DNA from 3 places in the Undibacterium sp. 5I2 genome. Region 2 is predicted to be linked to each of the others. Evidence: predicted binding sites of a transcription regulator. Region 2 holds the regulator's gene; each other region holds the start of a gene.
The links. Region 2 encodes sigma-54, which starts transcription at its own class of promoters, with help from an activator protein. Its sites were predicted from a motif close to TGGCANGNAANCTGCTTT; they were not measured.
Positions count from the first base shown of each region.

Region 1: the regulator sigma-54 is predicted to act here: its motif matches at 4,478-4,495, upstream of QN359_RS16215 (TorF family putative porin).
Region 3: the regulator sigma-54 is predicted to act here: its motif matches at 5,408-5,425, upstream of prpB (methylisocitrate lyase).

Region 1 covers NZ_JASJVS010000056.1:7,438-14,097, reverse strand. The annotation lists gene QN359_RS16230 (hypothetical protein) at 1-1,268, shown strand, start outside; gene QN359_RS16225 (ammonium transporter) at 1,630-3,204, opposite strand; gene QN359_RS16220 (P-II family nitrogen regulator) at 3,227-3,565, opposite strand; gene QN359_RS16215 (TorF family putative porin) at 3,581-4,330, opposite strand; gene QN359_RS16210 (accessory factor UbiK family protein) at 4,794-5,036, shown strand; gene QN359_RS16205 (YifB family Mg chelatase-like AAA ATPase) at 5,048-6,562, shown strand; gene QN359_RS16200 (DUF2076 family protein) at 6,652-6,660, shown strand, end outside.
Region 2 covers NZ_JASJVS010000078.1:6,406-13,065, forward strand. The annotation lists gene QN359_RS18045 (enoyl-CoA hydratase/isomerase family protein) at 1-701, opposite strand, end outside; gene hpf (ribosome hibernation-promoting factor, HPF/YfiA family) at 820-1,164, opposite strand; gene QN359_RS18055 (RNA polymerase factor sigma-54) at 1,278-2,756, opposite strand; gene lptB (LPS export ABC transporter ATP-binding protein) at 2,768-3,520, opposite strand; gene lptA (lipopolysaccharide transport periplasmic protein LptA) at 3,522-4,085, opposite strand; gene lptC (LPS export ABC transporter periplasmic protein LptC) at 4,142-4,768, opposite strand; gene QN359_RS18075 (HAD family hydrolase) at 4,765-5,289, opposite strand; gene QN359_RS18080 (KpsF/GutQ family sugar-phosphate isomerase) at 5,289-6,356, opposite strand; gene QN359_RS18085 (cation:proton antiporter) at 6,470-6,660, shown strand, end outside.
Region 3 covers NZ_JASJVS010000037.1:40-6,699, reverse strand. The annotation lists gene prpF (2-methylaconitate cis-trans isomerase PrpF) at 1-541, opposite strand, end outside; gene acnD (Fe/S-dependent 2-methylisocitrate dehydratase AcnD) at 615-3,209, opposite strand; gene prpC (2-methylcitrate synthase) at 3,288-4,439, opposite strand; gene prpB (methylisocitrate lyase) at 4,482-5,372, opposite strand; gene QN359_RS13140 (Crp/Fnr family transcriptional regulator) at 5,582-6,361, shown strand; gene QN359_RS13135 (DUF2892 domain-containing protein) at 6,429-6,626, shown strand.

The DNA of each region.
Region 1 (6,660 bases), on a different contig from region 2:
TCCTGTTCGCCGCAATGATGTTTTCTGCCCTGGGTACAGGTTTCTCCCCGCTGTCGATCGGACTGACGCAAGCCGCAGAAGCCACTGACCAGAGCAAACAAATGAGCGTGCGCGCCGAGATGGGTAAGCCACTGGCAGAAATCCAGGATTTACTGGAAAAGAAACAATACCCGCTGGCATTAGAGAAAATCAACGCCCTCAATGCCTTAGATAAAAAGACACCGTACGAACTCTTCATCATCGACCGTATGCACACCGTGCTGGCTGCCGGCACCAACGACACCGCTATGTTGGCACAATCGGTCGAAGCCATGCTTACCACCGACTTCCTCAAACCCAGTGAAAAATTACAATTCATTGATGTTTTGGCCGGCACTTTTTACAATGAAAAAAAATACCCCGAGGCGATCACTTGGAGCAAGCGCTATCTGGCCTTGGATAGCCAAAGCGAATCGATGCAGAAATTATTGGCCCGCGCCTACTATCTGAGCGCCGATTACCCGAACGCAATTACGACCATCAAAGCCATCATCAGTGGCGATCAACAAGCCAAACGCGCACCGACGGAAGAAAACCTGCGCCTGCTGGCAAGCTGCTATCAACATGAAAAAAATGATGCCGGCTACACGGAAGTGCTCGACCTCATGGTCCAACACCATCCTAGCCGCGAATACTGGGGCGACTTGTTGTACCGAGTAGAACGCCAAGCCGGCTTTGCCGATCGTTTGCGTCTCGATCTCTATCGTCTGCTGCTCAAGACCAACAACCTCGATGATGGCGCACAATATGTCGAAATGAGTGAATTGGCCATGTTGGCCGGTTTGCCCGCCGAAGCCAAAACCACGGTCGATGCCGGTTATGCCGCCAACCTGCTCGGTAGCGGCAAAGAAGCAGCCAAGCACAAGCAATTGCGCGACCGCGTATACAAACAAGCGGCTGACGATGCCAAGAGTCTCGATTCCGGCGAAGCCGCGGCGAAAACTGCCAAAGTCGGCACTGGCTTGGTCAATATCGGCTACAACTACGTCATCAACGGCCAAGCAGAAAAAGGCATAGCGCTGATCGAGCAAGGCATCGCCAAAGGCGGATTGAAATCGCTCAATGAAGCGAAATTACATTTAGGCATTGCCTATCTGCAAGTTGGTGACCGTGCCAAAGCCAGCGACAGCTTCAGCAGCTTACAAGCCGGCGACGGTGCCAGCGATCTGGCGCGCTTGTGGTTGTATCTCCGTCCTGCCGCTGACGCTGCCCCAGCCGCCGCAAAATAAACTACGCTGTACAGATAAACAGGCGCTGTCGGGGGAACCGGCCAGCGCCTGTTTTTTTTGCGTGAGAAGCGTAGATTTAATTGCAGTGGAATTGAGCACGGCCACGGAAAAATCTGACGAAGATAAAAAAAAGCGGTTTGGTCATATGACCAAACCGCTTATAAATCAGTGGAATGCGCTCTATTCACCCACTGAGGATACGAGACTTACTCTTGCAATTCTTTAGCGAACAACTTAATGGATCGTCGCAAGCGACGATGGAAAAGACTCTGGAAGGGGTTTGTATCCCCTCCCATCGCGTCGCTCCTTCGTCGCTCACCGGCCTGAAGGCCGAGGTTTCAAACCCTAGTCAGATTTTTGATCAAGAATGATAGGCCGATTCACCGTGGCTGGTGATGTCGAGGCCTTCGCGCTCTTCATCTTCCGGTACACGCAAGCCGACCAAGACATCGACGAGCTTAAAGGCGATCACAGAAACAATGGCTGACCAGATCACCGTGGTACCAACCGCTGTTGCTTGAATCTTGACTTGTTCAAAGATCGAATACGGATCAGCCGACATTTTGTTAGCGACATAATCCATGATGCCTTGACCACCGAGTGCCGGGGAAGCAAACACACCAGTCAACAAGGCACCGAAGATACCGCCGACGCCATGTACACCGAAGACATCGAGCGAATCATCGGCACCGATCAAGCGTTTGAGACCATTCACGCCCCACAGGCAAACGATACCGACCAACAAGCCCATGATCAAGGCACCCATAGGACCGACATAACCGCAAGCCGGTGTGATGGCGACCAGACCGGCAACCGCGCCGGAAGCACCGCCCAACATCGATGGCTTGCCTTTCGACATCCACTCACCAAACACCCACGATACGGTTGCAGCAGCGGTAGCGAGCAAAGTATTCACGAAGGCCAAAGCAGCGATGTCACCGGCTTCGAGTGCCGAACCGGCATTGAAACCGAACCAACCTACCCACAACAAGGATGCACCGATCATCGTCATCGTCAACGAGTGTGGTGCCATGGCTTCTTTACCGTAACCGATACGTTTGCCTATCATGATCGCGCCGACCAAACCAGCCACGGCGGCATTGATATGCACGACCGTACCACCGGCGAAATCGAGTGCGCCTTTTTGTTGCAGGAAGCCGCCTTTGACCAACTCCGTCGCTGCCGATGCCGCATCTTTGATTGCATCAGGGCCAGTCCAGAACCAGACCATATGGGCGATCGGCAAGTAGCTGAAGGTGAACCACAAGACCACGAACAACAACACTGCAGTGAACTTGGCACGTTCAGCGAAGGCACCGATAATCAAACCGCAAGTGATGGCCGCAAATGTCGCTTGGAACACCACATAGACGAACTCAGGAATGACCACGCCTTTGCTGAAAGTTGCCGCAGTGCTGAAGGTCGCCTTGGCCGGATCCCATATACCGTTAAGAAACACACGGTCAAACGAACCGATGAAGGCATTCCCTTCGGTGAAGGCCAAGGAATAGCCGTACAGACACCAGAGCACGATGATGACCGCAAAAATCATGAACACCTGCATGAGGATGGATAACATATTTTTGGAGCGTACCAAACCACCGTAGAACAAGGCCAGACCAGGGATCGTCATCAGGATGACGAGCAGGGTCGAAACCAACATCCAGGCGGTATCGCCCTTATTCGCCACCGGTGCCACCACTGCCGAGGCCGCTACGGCGTCGACCACAGCAGCCGGTGCGGCTGGTGCAACTGCACTCGAAGCCGGCGCAGCTGCCACGGCCACGGCCGGTGCTGCCGCTGCGCTGACCGCCGTCACCGATGCGGCAACCGCATCGGCCTTCGGTGCGGTATCGTCAGCCTGAACTTGCGCGCTCATGCCCAAGGCTGCGAACATCGCACCCGCCGCCAGCATGTGTTTGAAAATATTTTTCATTGTGAATTCCCTAGTGTGCGGATCAGAGTGCGTCGTTGCCAGTTTCACCGGTACGTATGCGCACTACCTGTTGCAAGTCGTAGACGAAAATTTTGCCGTCGCCGATTTTGCCAGTACGCGCTGCTGTTTCGATCGCCTCAATGGCACGATCAACGATGGAGTCATCAACCGCCGCTTCAATTTTTGTTTTCGGCAAAAAATCGACCACGTATTCGGCGCCGCGATACAACTCAGTGTGACCTTTCTGACGACCGAAGCCTTTGACTTCGGTGACAGTGATCCCTTGTACGCCCATTTCGGACAAGGCTTCACGCACCTCGTCGAGTTTGAACGGTTTGATAATGGCGGTAATGAGTTTCATCTTATCCTCGATCGCTCAGAAAGTTTTAACAGCAGTCAGCACTAAGCTGGTTTTGCCGGTGAATTTACCGGCCGGTGTCTTGTACAGGTTTTTATCGGCATTCGTACCAAGAGCGGCCAAGCTGAAAGCGACGCCGAAGAATTCCTTGGTCACGCCAACTTTCCAGTCATTGTAAGAAAACGCCGAGCTGTTCTTGATCATTTGACGACCAAGATGCAGATTCAAAGTATAGGTATCAGGCAATTCGATGTTGGCACCAAGATCAAGGTAGCCGCTGTTTTTGCTGTCCGGTGTGCCGAACAAATTCGTGACCGAGCTCGAATACTTGGCATACACCGGACCATAGCCAAGCTGGCCGTAGATTTCCGTGGTGTTGGCATTAGCGAAACCGGCAACATTACCCAAACCATTCGATGGATACACATAGGTCAACACGCCGACGTCATAGCTGACATCTTTAACGATTTCGCCACGTTTACCGGCATACAGATCAACTTCGACGTCGCCGCTACCGCCGGCATCTTTGGTCCATTTGATGGTCGACAACCAGGTACCGGCGTAAAAGCCGCTAGGATTGTGAGTGTAATCGGCACCACCTTGCAGGGCAGGGTCAAAACGCGTTTGGGCAATACCACGGTAACGGTATTCACTGGCCAAACCAGCATTGAAAGTCACTTCGTTATCAGGCTTGGCGGCTTCTTCTGCCTGTACCAAACCACTGAACAATGTTGCAGCAACTGCGGCGGCGAGTATTAATTGTTTCATTGCGTTTCCCCTAATGTTTTTGTAAAGAAATTATAAATATGCAAAGAATCGAACCCACTTCATCGACAACCTGATCACAGCGCTGGAAGATCATCCGCAGCGATATGGGAAATGAACCCTAAATAAAAACCATCTGTTAGCTTCGTATTAGCAGGAGTCGTGCCAGCCTGCTGCCGCATCCTGCAATGTTGCATCCCTAGTAAGGTCTGCTTGTTTGATTTAAAACAACCGCCTCCCTGTTTGCCCATGACGATGGCTCGCCAGCCATTTGGGAATGAAGGTGGGCAGCGTCGCCGGTTTGCGTTATCATTTCCGCTTGGGCGCGGTGAACCGTCAATCAAGCGCTTGAATACCGCCGTTTTGCACCAAGTTAAAGCGTGTAGTGAGATCCAGATCGCGCAACACAATTTTTCGCACATAACTGGTGCGAAGTTAAAAATACAACATAATTTAATGGAATGCCATGAATAAGCAAAATTTCTTTGGCGATATACACGCCAAATTCAGCGAAGCGCTGGAAAATTCGCCGGCAAAGGACATTGAGAAAAACGTCAAAGCTCTGATGTCGCAAGGTTTTTCCAAGCTCGACTTGGTCACCCGGGAAGAATTTGATATCCAGGCGCAAGTGTTAGCGCGCACCCGCGCTCGCCTCGAAGCGCTCGAAGCACGCGTGGCCGCTCTGGAAAGCCCGGCCGCGCTTAGCTGAGTGATTCAGCCATGTCGCTCGCGGTACTCAAAAGTCGCGCTCTGCATGGTATTGATGCCCCACAGGTAACGGTGGAGGTGCATCTGGCCAACGGTATCCCGGCGTTTACCATCGTCGGACTGCCCGAGACCGAAGTCAAGGAAGCCAAAGACCGTGTCCGAGCGGCGCTGCAGACGGCGCGTTTCGATTTTCCCGCCAAGCGCATCACGGTTAATTTGGCCCCGGCCGATTTACCCAAAGAATCGGGCCGCTTCGACCTCCCTATTGCGCTCGGCATTTTGGCCGCTTCCGAACAAATTCCGGCCGGCGGCTTGGCGCGCTACGAATTTGCCGGTGAATTATCGCTCTCCGGCGCGCTGCGGCCGATCCGCGGGGCGCTGGCAATGACGAGTGCGATTTGGCGCGGCAGTGGTGCGGCGGCCGCCTTGATACTGCCGCGCGCGAATGCCGATGAAGCCGCGCTGGTGGCGGCAGCGGCGATTTACCCAGCCGATTCTTTATTGCAAGTTTGCGCACATTTTGCCGCCGACGAAAAAGCGCCGCGGCTGCAACGACATGTTGCATCGCCACAAACACAAGCACCGCATTACCCCGATTTTTCCGATATCAAAGCCCAACTCGGGGCCAAGCGCGCCTGCGAGGTCGCGGCCGCCGGCCGCCATGCGCTGTTGATGTGCGGCCCGCCCGGCAGCGGCAAAACCATGCTCGCCACGCGTATTCCCGGCATTTTGCCAGCCATGAGCGAGACCGAAGCAATCGAAACCGCGGCGCTGCAATCCTTGAGCACGGGCTTCACGCTTGCTAATTGGAAAGTACGGCCGTTTCGCGCCCCGCACCATACCGCCTCGGCAGCCGCCCTGGTCGGCGGCGGTAGCAACCCGCGCCCCGGTGAAATTTCCTTGGCTCACCACGGCATCTTGTTTCTCGATGAATTGCCCGAATTCGGCCGGCGCGTGCTCGAAGTGCTACGCCAACCGCTGGAAACCGGGCATGTCAGCATCGCGCGAGCCGCGATGCATGCCGAATTTCCCGCGCGCTTTCAATTATTGGCGGCCATGAATCCCTGTCCCTGTGGCTATTTTGGCGATCCGAATGGGCAATGCCGTTGCACGCCGCAGAATATTGCGCGTTACCAAAGTAAAATCTCCGGCCCCTTATTAGATCGCATCGATTTGCAAATCGAGGTAGCCGCGGTCGCCCCGGCCGACCTGCTCACGGCCGCTGCCAGCGAGAGCAGCGCGACCATGGCGCAGCGGGTGGCGGCGGCTTATACACGGCAAATACAGCGGCAAGGCAAGGCTAACCAATTTCTCGATAACCGTGAGATCGATCAACTATGCCAAGCGAACGCTGCTGGAATGGCTTTGTTGCAACAAGCTATCAGTCAATTCCATTGGTCGGCCCGGGCTAGTCACCGCGTGCTCAAAGTGGCACGTACTATTGCCGATCTGGCAGGGCTGGAGCAGATTAACGCCGCGCATATTGCCGAAGCGATTCAATATCGGCGCGTACTCGGCAAGCATTGAAATTTGTTGCTACATCCCCAAATAGTCGACAATCGCTTGCGCGCCTGTCGCGGCGATTGCCGGCCCACTTCTTCCACCAAGGACTCCCTATGTCACCG
Region 2 (6,660 bases):
GCCAACATGCTCGCCTCTGGCCGCGCTTGTTGCGCGAATGGCGCGGCAAATTCACGTATGGCTGCGCGCAGATCGAGCGCATCGCTGTGCGCCAGCAACTCGAACAGTGCTGGCAATTCGGCGGTTGGGACGAAGACATCGGCCAGGTCGGCATACAGGGCATCGGCGGCAGTGATGATGTCGCCGGACAGGCCAAGGTAAGTACCGATTTGACCGGGGCAACGCGACAGGAAATAGCCACCGCCGACATCGGGGAATAAACCGATATTTACTTCCGGCATAGCCATCTTGGTGCGCTCGGTGACGATGCGCAGGCGGCATGCCGGGCCGGCTTGAGCAACACCCATGCCGCCACCCATGACCACGCCATTCATGATGGCGATGTAGGGCTTAGGGTAGAAATGAATCAAATGATTGAGCGCGTATTCTTCGCTGAAAAAATCTTCCAAGAGGGCGCTGCCGCCGACCGGGCCGACGCTGCCGACTTCATAAAAAAAGCGGATGTCACCACCAGCACAGAAGGCTTTCTCTGCGCTGCTGTGGATGACTACGGCGCGAATGCTGGTATCCTCACGCCAGGCCAGCAACTGTGCGCTGAGGGTGCGGACCATTTCCAGTGAGAGCGAATTGAGCGCGGCCGGACGGTCCATGCAAAGGTAGGCAATCTGATTGTTGACCGAGGTGAGAATGTGTTCGCTCATGATATGACCGCTCAAAGGGAAAAGTGTATTTTAGCCGGTGTCCCGGGCTGGTGGCATGCAGATGAAAAAAGGACGCTGAGGCGTCCTTTTTACTTTCACAGAGTAAGAGTCAGATCAATTACGCCGACGCGGGATCAGGCATATGCTTGATCGCTTCATGTGGGTGTTCCTGAATCTTATCTTTGTGTTTGATGACTTGCCGATCGAGCTTGTCGATGAGGGCATCGATGGCTGCGTACAAGTCATGTGCCAGGCTTTCAACGTGGATGTCTTTACCGCTGATGTGCAGATTAATATCGGCCTTATGGCACTTCTCTTTTTCGCGGAGCTTATCGACAGTCAGAATGACAGCGATATCAATAACTTGATCAAAATGTCGCCGGACACGCTCAAGTTTGGTATGTACGTATTCACGAATTGCAGGAGTTACTTCGACGTGATGTCCACTGATGGTGAGATTCATACTACGCTCCTATGATGATGGTACTTGCTAGGGTGATCTATCTTCAGCTCATTGAAAAGATGCGTTCGAGCTAAATTATATATAGCAATGTAAAACGTGATTTCAAGGTCTGTTTAAAAACATTTACGCATACTGACCGGGGGGATTTTCAGAGCTTCACGGTATTTTGCAACGGTACGCCGAGCAATCACCATACCCTGTTCACCCAGCATGTCTGCGATTTTACTGTCAGAGAGTGGGCTTTTCTGGTCTTCTGCTCCTATCAATTGCTTGATGAGTGCGCGGATCGCGGTGGATGAAGCTTCGCCGCCGGTTTCCGTCGCTACATGACTGCCGAAAAAATACTTCAACTCAAACATACCATGCGGGGTGAGCATGTATTTTTGCGTTGTTACACGAGAAATAGTGCTCTCGTGTAGACCTAGTGTATCAGCTATTTCGCGCAACACAAGGGGTCGCATGGCAACGGCACCGTGGGTGAAAAAGTTCCGTTGTCTTTCCACTATCGCTTGGGCGACACGCAAAATTGTTTCGAAACGTTGACGCATATTTTTGATCAACCAACGTGCTTCTTGCAACTGCGGTGCCATACAGGTATCACCGCGATTTTGGCGCATGATATTGGCATACATATTGTTCACCCGCAGCTTGGGCATCACGTCTTGATTGAGTAAAACTTGCCAGCCATTGGCTGATTTTTTGACGATCACGTCCGGTGCCACATAGTCGGAACTGTTGAGCGCAAAGCTGCTGCCTGGACGTGGTTGGCACATGCGGATCACGGTTTGCGCTTCGCGTAAGTCTTCATCATCGCAATCGAAGATTTTTTTGAGTTTGCCGAAATCGCGCTGGGCGAACAGCGGCAGTTGTGTTTCTATAATTGCCAGCGCCAGTCGCCGCGTGACGAAGGCGATCTGCGGCAAGCGTTTGATTTGCAGGGCCAAACATTCGGCCACGTGACGCGCACCGACGCCGGGTGGATCGAAGCTCTGCACCATACATAATGCAAATGACAACTCTTCGGCTTCGACGCATAATTCCAGCGGCAAGCTGGCATGAATTTCATCGAGCGTCTCAGTCAGGTAGCCATGATCATCGATGGCATCGATGATCAATTCGACCAAGGCCAAGTCGCGCGGAATACGCAAGCTCAGACGCATTTGTTCGAGCAAGTGTTCGCGCAGGCTGATATGACTGGCTTCGAGTTGACGAAAGCCTTCATCGTCATCATCGTTGCGCTGGCCGGGTGCGACATCGCTCCAGTCATCTTGAGCGGCACTGACGCTGTCATTGATCGGCACCTCGATCTCGGCCACTGCTTCTGTGCTGGCACTGGCGGCTTCCTGCGGCAACGCTGTTTCCATGCCGGCATCAGGCGTGCTGCTGGCGCTGTTGATGGCACCGTCGGCCAACAAACGCACGGCGTGCTCGAGCGGGTCGTCGACGCGCTCGAGCAGTGGATTCTCGAGCAGCAGATTTTCCAGTTCCTGATGCAGCTCCAAGGTTGACAATTGCAGCAAGCGTATCGATTGCTGTAATTGTGGTGTCAATGCCAAGTGCTGGGAGGTACGAAGTTGCAGGCTTTGTTTCATGATTCTTCCCGTCACATGCGGAAATGTTCTCCCAAATAAACCCGACGCACTGACTCATTTTGGATGATGTCGTCCGGTTTGCCGCTGGCCAGCACGGCACCTTGGTTGATGATGTAGGCGTGGTCACAAATGCCCAGAGTTTCACGCACATTGTGATCGGTGATCAAGACGCCGATGCCGCGCTCTTTGAGAAAGCCGACGATGCGCTGAATTTCGATGACAGCAATCGGATCGACACCGGCGAACGGTTCATCGAGCAGCACGAAACGTGGGTTGGTCGCCAGCGCCCGGGCGATTTCTACGCGTCGCCGTTCGCCGCCCGACAGCGCCATGGCTTGGCTATCGCGAATTTGTTCAATTTGCAAGTCAGCCAACAAAGCATTGAGACGAGCGCTGATTTTTTTTTCGCTTAAATATTTTCCATCTTTGCTTTTTTGTAACTCCAATACGGCGCGTATATTTTCTTCCACCGTCAACTTACGAAACACCGAGGCTTCCTGTGGCAAGTAAGACAAGCCGAGCACGGCGCGCCGATGGATAGGTAAATGGGAGACGTCGACGCCGTCGATTTTGATTTCACCCGCATCCGATGGAACCAAGCCGACGATCATATAAAACGAGGTGGTTTTTCCGGCACCATTCGGGCCCAACAGCCCGACCACTTCACCGCTTTTGACGAGCAGCGAAACATCGCGCACTACTTGGCGCGCACCGTAACGTTTTTGCAAGCCTTTGACCATCAAGGTACTTTGTTGTTCGCTCATGTCAGTTCGCCTGATTTTTCGGTTGTATCGTCATTTTGATACGGCCGCCACCGTTGACCTGGGTACCGTTGCTCGAATTGCTGCCGACGAAGACATCATTTTTACTATCATAGGAAAGAAACTCGCCTTCCTGCTCATCGGTGACGCGCTTGCCGTCGAGATAGCGCACATGGGCCTTGGAAATAAATTTAACGAATTCGGTTTTCTCATCATATTCCGCTTTTTCGGCTTCGCCCTCGACCCATAAATCGGCACCGCCATCGCGTTTCTGGCGGAAATGTATTTTGGCACCGGGTTTGGCGAACAGATTGATATGCTGAAACTCATCGGCCGCTTTCACCGCTACCGCGCGTTCGGCCTTGACTAATAAGGTGCCGCGGGTGATGACGACGTCGCCGGTAAATGTATTGGTGTTGCTCTTGCCTTCGCTGACTAAATGTTCCGCTTCGATAACCATTTCTTTTTGGCTATCGGCTTTTTCAGCGTGGGCCGAGGGCAACAGGGTGCCGACCAGCGTGGCCAGCAGTGCCGTTGTCATCATACGCAGAGTGAGGATGCTTGGCATACGGGGTACTTTCTAAAAATTCAATATTGCAGACACTTAAAACCATGGTGGCGGTGTTAATTGTTGCTGCGTTTCTTAATGCGCGAGTGGACTTTACTTAATAATTCCAATTGCTGGCTGCTGTTATTGGCAAACATGCCGACCGCATGAGTTTCTGTGTTTTTACTCAGCAGCGTAACGGCGCGATCCGATTGGATCACATCATCATCCGGTATCAACATCAGGTAATCGGTCTCAAGCCGCATGTAATGCGAGTTCAAGCCATCGGGGCGGTCGACGCTGACCTGATCATACAGATGCACGACATCATGTTGGCGTGCTGGTGTGATCAAGTTGGACTTTTGATCCACCACGGCGCGCTCGGCGATGATGGTGATCGGCGCGCGTTGCGCGTCGAAACTGTTGATATGCGGTTTGCTGATTTCGATCTGATCGGTTTGCGGCAAATGAATCAAGCGCTCGCCGGTGACATGGTAATTCGCCTTGCCCTCATTGGATAATTTAATAAAATTAAATTTCTCAACATAGTAGTCAGGCTCGGCACGTACATTGATACGATGATATTCATCGGCACCGCGGCGGCGCATCGCATCGTCGATCCAGAAACTGGCCAAAGCCACGCCAGCCATCACGGTAACGGCGATCCAAATGCGCGCACGGTCGATAGTGATGGGAGATTTCATGTCAGATAGCTGGACAATACTTGTTCATACTTATTCTGTGCGCGCAAAATAAAATCGCACACTTCCCGCGCCGCGCCGTGCCCGCCGCCCGTGTTGCAAACGTAATGCACCCGTTGGCGCACTTCGAGGTGGCCGTTGGGGACGCTGGCCGCAAAGCCGACCCGAGTCAATACCGGCAAATCGATGATGTCATCACCAATAAAACCACATTCTTCGGCCGCTATCTGCAATTCTGTCAGCAGTGACAGGAATGCGGTTTTTTTGTCGTGTATCCCTTGGCGCACGTGGGTGATGCCGAGATCGGCGGCACGTTTGCTGACGATGGGCGATTGCCGGGCACTGATGATGGCCGTGGCGATACCTGCATCTTGCAGCAAACGTATGCCTTGGCCATCAAGGACATTGAAAGTTTTCAAAGCCTCGCCATCGGCACTGAAATGCAGGCTGCCATCGGTGAGAATGCCATCGACATCAAAAATCATCAGGCGTATGCGGGCAGCGCGGGCGCTAGCGTCATTCATTAAATCACCTTGGCACGGGTCAGGTCGTGGATATGCAAGGCACCGACGAGTTTGTCGTCTGCATCGGTGACCAACAACTGATTGATGCGGTAGGTTTCCATCACCTCAACCGCTTTGACGGCCAATTGTTCGGCACGTATGCTGTGGGGATTTTTATGCATGACTTCGGCAATGCTGATTTGCGTGAAATCGCGCACGCTCTCCATCATGCGGCGCAGATCGCCATCGGTAAATACGCCGATGATGTGATCTTGCTCATCAACCACAGCAGTCATCGCCATGCCTTTTTTGGTGATCTCCAATAAGGCGACGATCAATTTGGTGTCCGGTCGTACACGCGGGATGGCATCGCCCGTGCGCATGACATCTTTCACATGCGTCAACAGACGGCGGCCGAGCGCCCCACCCGGGTGCGAGCGGGCAAAATCTTCTTCGCGAAAGCCTCGGGCATCGAGTACAGCTACCGCCAAGGCATCGCCGAGCGCCAAGGTGACCGTGGTGCTGGCGGTCGGTGCCAGGTTAAGCGGACATGCTTCTCTATCGACTTGCAAGCTCAGGTGGACATCGGCGAGCCGTGCCAAACTCGACTCCGGATTGCCGGTGAAAGCAATCAGCTTGACGCCCAAGCGTTTAATTATTGGCAATATTGCCATTAATTCGACCGTTTCGCCGGAATACGAAATGGCGATGAAGGCATCTTCGCGCATGATCATGCCTAAGTCGCCATGGGCGGCTTCGGCCGGATGCACAAAAAATGCCGGTGTGCCAGTTGAGGCGAAGGTCGCGGCAATTTTGTGTGCGATATGGCCAGATTTACCGATCCCAGAGACGATCACGCGGCCACTGCATTGCAGTGCGATGCGCACGGCCTGCGCGAAGCCAGGCGCATCGCTGCTATTTAGTCTATTCTTTAATGCAATAATGGCATCGGCTTCAATTTGCAAGGTGTCCGAGGCAAGTTGCAGAGCGCGCAAGGCGCTGCTGGCATCGGCCGAGTTGGACGAGTTGGATAGGTCGGCCGGCGGGGCCGAAGGAGCCGAGAAATGGGAGGCAGGAAAAGCAGTCATGTCCGAAGTATAAACCAAATTCAGTAAGCAAAAACTCTGCCAGATGTAAGGTAGTGTAGAAGCATACGCAGAAAGCAGAAAGTGCACGCCATAAATCGGCAATAATAGCAGGCATGACTGCTCTCGATACCACACTCACTCTGCTGGCCGCCGCCGTTTTTGGTGTGGTAGCATTTCGCATGTTGCAATTGCCACCCATCTTAGGTTACTTGACGGTCGGCATTTTAATCGGTCCATTCGGCCTGCGCATGGCAGAAGATGGCGTGGTCACCCACGAGTTGGCAGAATTCGGCGTGGTCTTCCT
Region 3 (6,660 bases), on a different contig from region 2:
CAAGTTGTACTTCAGCCGCCGGAAAGCTCACGCCATCGAGTTCGAAGTCGCCCGTTTCCTGCACTAGCCCATCAGTAACCGGCACATGGGCGATGATGGTTTTGCCGATGTTGGCTTGCCAAATACGTACCCTCGCCATGCCACTCTGTATGCCGACGCCCAGCACGCGCTCCAACGCCACCAAGCCGCTGGCAATGGCAAACGAGCCGACTGCCGCCGATAAATTACCGCAATTCCCGCTCCAATCGACAAATGCCTGGTCGATCGCCACTTGGCCAAACAAGTAATCAACATCGTGCTCGGGCCGCGTGCTGGTCGCCAGAATCACGCTCTTGCTGGTACTCGAACTGGCACCACCCATGCCGTCGATCTGCTTACCATAAGGATCAGGACTACCGATCACGCGCAATAACAAAGCATCGCGCGCCGCACCGGGCACTTGCGCGGCCACGGGTAAATCTTGCAGACGGAAGAACACGCCTTTACTGGTACCACCACGCATATACGTGGCAGGAATTTTAATTTGAGGAAGATGGGCCATGTCTAGCACTCCGAAGAAAAAAGGGGCGCGCCGGAACCGGCGCGCCCGGAACAACAAGTAACTCAAACAACTTTTACGCCGCTTTGCTCGATTCGAGGAAATCCTGCGCGAAGCGTTGCAACACGCCGCCAGCTTCGTAAATCGAAACTTCTTCAGCGGTATCGAGACGACACAACATCGGCACTTCGAGGCGCTCACCATTTTTGCGATGAATCAGCAAGCTCAGCGTCGCGCGCGGACTGCGCACACCGCTGACATCATAGGTTTCACTGCCATCGAGCGCGAGCGTAAGACGATTCACACCAGGGAAAAATTCCAAAGGCAGCACGCCCATACCGACCAAGTTAGTCCGATGAATACGCTCAAAACCTTCGGCGGCAATCGCTTCCACCCCGGCCAAACGCACGCCTTTAGCGGCCCAATCACGCGAAGAACCTTGCCCATAATCGGCGCCGGCGATGATGATCAGCGGCTGCTTGCGCTCCATGTAAATTTCTATCGCTTCCCACATACGCGAAATTTTTCCTTCCGGTTCAATCCGCGTCAGCGACCCGGCCTTGACTTGACCGTTTTCCTGCACCATTTCATTTTTTAAAGTTGGATTGGCGAAAGTGGCACGTTGCGCGGTTAAATGATCGCCGCGGTGAGTGGCATAGGAATTGAAATCTTCTTCCGGCAAACCCATTTTTGCCAAATACGCACCGGCCGCACTGTCGAGCATGATCGCGTTCGACGGTGACAAATGATCGGTCGTGATATTGTCACCCAATACCGCCAGCGCACGCATGCCCTTCATCGTGCGTTCCCCTGCCAGTGCACCTTCCCAGTACGGTGGCCGGCGGATGTAGGTGGTTGCTGGACGCCAGTCGTAAAGCGGGCTGACGCTGCTGCCATCATCGGCTTGTTTGGCGAACATAGGAATGTACACCTTGCGGAATTGTTCAGGTTTAACACTGCTAGCCACAATCGCATCGATTTCCGCATCGCTGGGCCAAATATCCTTGAGCGTCACCGGCAAGCCGGCGGCATCGATGCCGAGCACATCTTTTTCAATATCGAAGCGTATTGTGCCGGCAATCGCATACGCCACCACCAGCGGCGGCGAAGCCAAAAATGCTTGTTTCGCATACGGGTGAATCCGACCATCGAAATTTCGGTTACCCGACAACACCGCAGTCGCATACAAATCACGCGCGATCACTTCTTGCTCAATCACCGGATCGAGCGCACCGCTCATGCCATTGCAAGAAGTACAGGCATACGCCACCACGCCGAAACCCAGCTGTTCGAGCTCGCTCATCAAACCGGCTTCTTCCAAATACAAGGTGACGGTTTTCGAACCGGGTGCCAAGGAACTCTTCACCCAAGGCTTACGCGTCAAGCCACGGGCATTGGCATTTCGGGCGATCAAACCGGCGGCAATCATATTGCGGGGGTTATTGGTATTGGTGCAACTGGTGATGGCGGCAATGATCACCGCACCATCCGGCATCAAACCGGCTTCGTTCTCGACCTTGCCGCTGATACCGCGCGCCGCCAATTCCGAAGTCGGCACACGGTTATGCGGATTCGATGGCCCGGCAATCGTCCTTACCACCGACGACAAATCGAAATGCAGCACGCGTTCATATTCGGCATGTTTCAAACTCTCGGCCCACAAGCCGGTTTCTTTCGCATACAACTCGACGAGCTTGACCAGTTCATCGTCGCGACCGGTCAATTTCAAATACTTGATGGTTTGTTCATCGATGTAAAACATCGCCGCGGTAGCACCGAATTCCGGTGCCATATTGGCGATGGTGGCGCGGTCACCGAGCGTCAAACGCGCGGCACCGTCACCGTAAAATTCGAGGTAAGACGAGACCACTTTTTGCTTGCGCAAAAATTCCGTCAGCGCCAGCACGATGTCGGTGGCGGTGATGCCTTCCTGCGGTCGGCCGCTCAGTTCCACCCCAATGATATCGGGCAGACGCATCCACGAGGCACGTCCCAGCATCACGCTCTCGGCTTCCAGACCGCCAACGCCGATGGCGATGACGCCGAGCGCATCGACCATCGGTGTATGGCTGTCAGTACCGACCAAGGTATCGGGATAGGCCACGCCATCCTGCACTTGGATCACCGGCGACATGCGCTCAAGATTAATCTGATGCAGAATGCCATTACCAGGTGGAATGACATCGACATTTTTAAACGCTTTTTTAGTCCAATTGATGAAATCGAAGCGATCTTCATTACGTCGATCTTCGATCGCGCGGTTTTTAGCGAAGGCATTGGGATCAAAACCGCCGCATTCGACTGCCAGCGAGTGATCGACCACTAATTGAGTCGGCACCACCGGATTCACCAGCGCCGGATCACCGCCTTGCGCCGCAATCGCGTCACGCAAACCGGCCAGATCGACCAGCGCAGTTTGTCCCAGAATATCGTGGCACACCACGCGTGCCGGAAACCAAGGAAAATCGAGATCACGCTTGCGTTCGATAAATTGTTTGAGCGAATCCTCCAGCGTGGCCGGATCACAGCGGCGCACCAGATTTTCGGCCAAAACACGCGAGGTGTAGGGCAGTTTGTCATAGGCGCCAGGAGTGATGGCGTCGACCGCGGCACGGGTATCGTAGTAATCGAGTTTAGTGCCGGGTAGGGCTTTGCGATTTGCAGTATTCATGGCTCAGTCAGGGAAAAATTAAGAGACAGCAGCAGCGGCGCCGCCGCAGTAATCACGGCGGCAGCGTCGGCGCGCAGCTTATTGACGGTCTTTAAGTGGCACAAATGCGAGATCTTCCGGGCCAACATAATTGGCACTCGGACGAATGATCTTGTTATCGATGCGTTGCTCGATGATATGGGCGGCCCAACCGGAAGTACGGGCAATCACGAACAAGGGCGTAAACATCGCCGTCGGCACGCCCATCATGTGATACGACACCGCCGAGAACCAATCGAGATTCGGGAACATTTTTTTCGCTTCCCACATCACGCTTTCAAGCCGTTCAGCGATATCGTACATCTTGGTCGAACCGGCCTGTTGCGACAATTCTTTGGCAACATCTTTGATGACCTTGTTGCGCGGATCAGAAATGGTATACACCGGATGGCCGAAACCAATCACCACTTCTTTGTTTTCCACACGTTTTTTGATATCGGCTTCGGCTTCGTCCGGATTATCGTAACGTTTCTGAATTTCGAAAGCGACTTCATTGGCACCGCCATGCTTAGGACCGCGCAAAGCACCAATGGCACCGGCCACGGCCGAATGCATGTCGGAACCAGTACCGGCGATGACGCGACCGGCAAAGGTCGAAGCATTGAATTCATGTTCCGCGTACAAAATCAAGGAAGTATGCATGGCGCTGACCCATTGCGCAGACGGCGCAATGCCGTGCAACAGATGCAAGAAGTGGCCACCGATGGAATCATCGCCGGTTTCAACTTCGATGCGGCGGCCATTGTGGCTGTAGTGGTACCAGTACAGCAGCATGGAACCGAACGACGCCATCAATTGATCGGCAATATCGCGCGCGCCCGGCAAATTATGATCATCTTTTTCCGGCAGCATGCAACCGAGTGCAGACACCCCGGTGCGCATCACATCCATAGGATGAGCCGAAGCCGGCAAACATTCCAAGGCCGCCTTCAAACTGGCTGGCAAACCGCGCAGGGCTTTGAGTTTGGCTTTATAAGCGAGCAGTTCGGCCGGCGTCGGCAATTTGCCATGCACCAGCAAATGCGCGATTTCTTCGAATTCACACGTGGTGGCGATGTCGAGAATATCGTAGCCGCGATAATGTAAATCATTGCCGGTCTTGCCGACCGTGCACAAAGCGGTATTGCCGGCGGTAACACCGGACAAGGCCACCGATTTTTTCGGTTTGAATGGGGTAGTAGCTTCAGTCATTTTTTGCTCCTCGATGTCTCGCAGATATGGTAAGGAATGGTTTTATTTGTTTTTTTGCTGAGCAAACAGCGCGTCGAGCTTTTGCTCGAAGCTGTGGTAATTGATGCGCTCGTAGAGTTCCATCCGCGTTTGCATGGTATCGACGACGTTTTTCTGTGTACCATCGCGACGGATCGCTTCATACACATTTTCCGCTGCCTTATTCATGGCACGGAAAGCCGACAAGGGATACAGCACCAGACCGACGTCGACCGATTTCAACTCTTCCACCGTGAACAAAGGTGTAGCACCGAATTCGGTAATATTGGCCAGAATCGGCACGCGCAAATGCGCAGCGAAACGCTGATACATAGGCAATTCCGTGATCGCTTCCGGAAACACCATATCGGCACCGGCTTCGACATAGGCGTGGGCACGTTCGAGCGCACGCTCAAAGCCTTCCACCGCCAAGGCATCGGTACGCGCCATGATCACGAAATCGGGATCGCTACGGGCATCCACCGCCGCCTTGATACGGTCAACCATTTCCTGCTGCGTGACGATTTCTTTACCGGGACGATGACCGCAGCGCTTGGCACCGACCTGGTCTTCGATATGGATGGCCGCCGCGCCGAATTTAATCATCGACTTAACAGTACGGGCAACATTGAAAGCCGACGCCCCGAAGCCGGTATCGGCATCGACTAGCAGCGGTAAATCGCAGACATCGGTAATGCGGCGCACATCGGTGAGCACATCGTCGAGATTGGAAATACCGAGATCAGGCAAACCCAGGGAACCGGCAGCAACGCCGCCACCGGACAAGTAAATCGCCTTGAAACCGGCACGCTTGGCCAGCAAGGCATGATTGGCATTGATCGCGCCGATCACTTGCAAAGGTGATTCTTCTTGGATCGCCTTGCGGAAAGCGGCGCCTGCTGAATAATGACTCATTTTTCACTCCGGAAAGGGTAGGAACTGTCAGGCATAACGCAAACACCATGCCAACAGTGAGAGAAATATAAACTCCTCAACAAAATCATCGACTTAGCGCCGCTAGCAAGAAAAACCTATCCCAAAACAATCGGTATACGTTTCACATGGCGTTGCAATTTAAATCCATTGAAACACATATGAAACACGATTGAAACGTTGCGCCAACGATGTCTGCACGTTCTAAAGCTACCGCCGTCATGCTGAAAGCCGTATCATCAAGCCTTCTCTGTCTGCATACAAGCGAGCAAGCCGATGTCGCCGTCCCTCCTGTCACCACGCAACACGCGTTACGCCGCGCCCAAGCTGTACCAAGCAATGCCATGCTGAGCCCAGCCGACTGGCGCGCCTTGATGCCGGCATGTCAGGAAATCCTGCTTCCGGTCGGCACCGTCGTGTTTCGTCCGGGCGACCGTTGTGAGCGCTACTTTGTCGTGACGGCGGGAACGGTGCGGGTAGTAAAAACGGCCGAAAACGGCCGTGAAATTGTGCTCTATCGTGTCAACGGCGGCGAAACCTGCAGCATCACCACCTCCTGTCTGATGGCCCAAGAATGCTATCCGGCCAGCGCTATTGCCGAAACCCAGGTGCACGCGCTGACGCTCGATGCGGCAGCCTTCGAACAAGCACTCAGCAACAGTCCGGCCTTCCGTCGTTTCGTGTTTGCCGCCTTCTCGCAAAGGCTAGGAAATCTGATCGCCCGCATAGAAGAAATCGCCCTGCAACGTATCGATGTCAGACTGGCCCGATACTTACTCGCGGCACCAGACACTGCCGGCATCGTATTGGCCACGCACCAACAGCTCGCCGTCGAATTGGGCTCGGCACGCGAAGTCGTTTCGCGCATGCTCAAGGAATTTGAGCATCAGGGCGCGCTGCGCCTCGGGCATAAGCAAATAGAAATCTGTGACCGCGCCTTGCTGCAAACCATTGTTTTGCGCCATCTGTGAGCTAGTCACAGACGGTCCTGCCGCCGCCGCGGTGTAATACAGCTTCATACACAGCAAGGAAATCACCATGTTTAAACAAAATGTAGGTAATGCCGACCGTATCCTCCGTCTGCTGCTCGGCGCAGCCATACTGAGCCTGGCCTTTTTCGGCCCGCAAACGCCCTGGGGCTATCTCGGCCTCATCCCACTGCTGACCGGCTTGGTCGGCCGTTGTCCAGCCTACCTGCCGTTCGGCTTCACGACCTGCGCCATCCGCAACAATTGACATCCTCGCCGCCCTAAAGGACAGGGATTCCTAC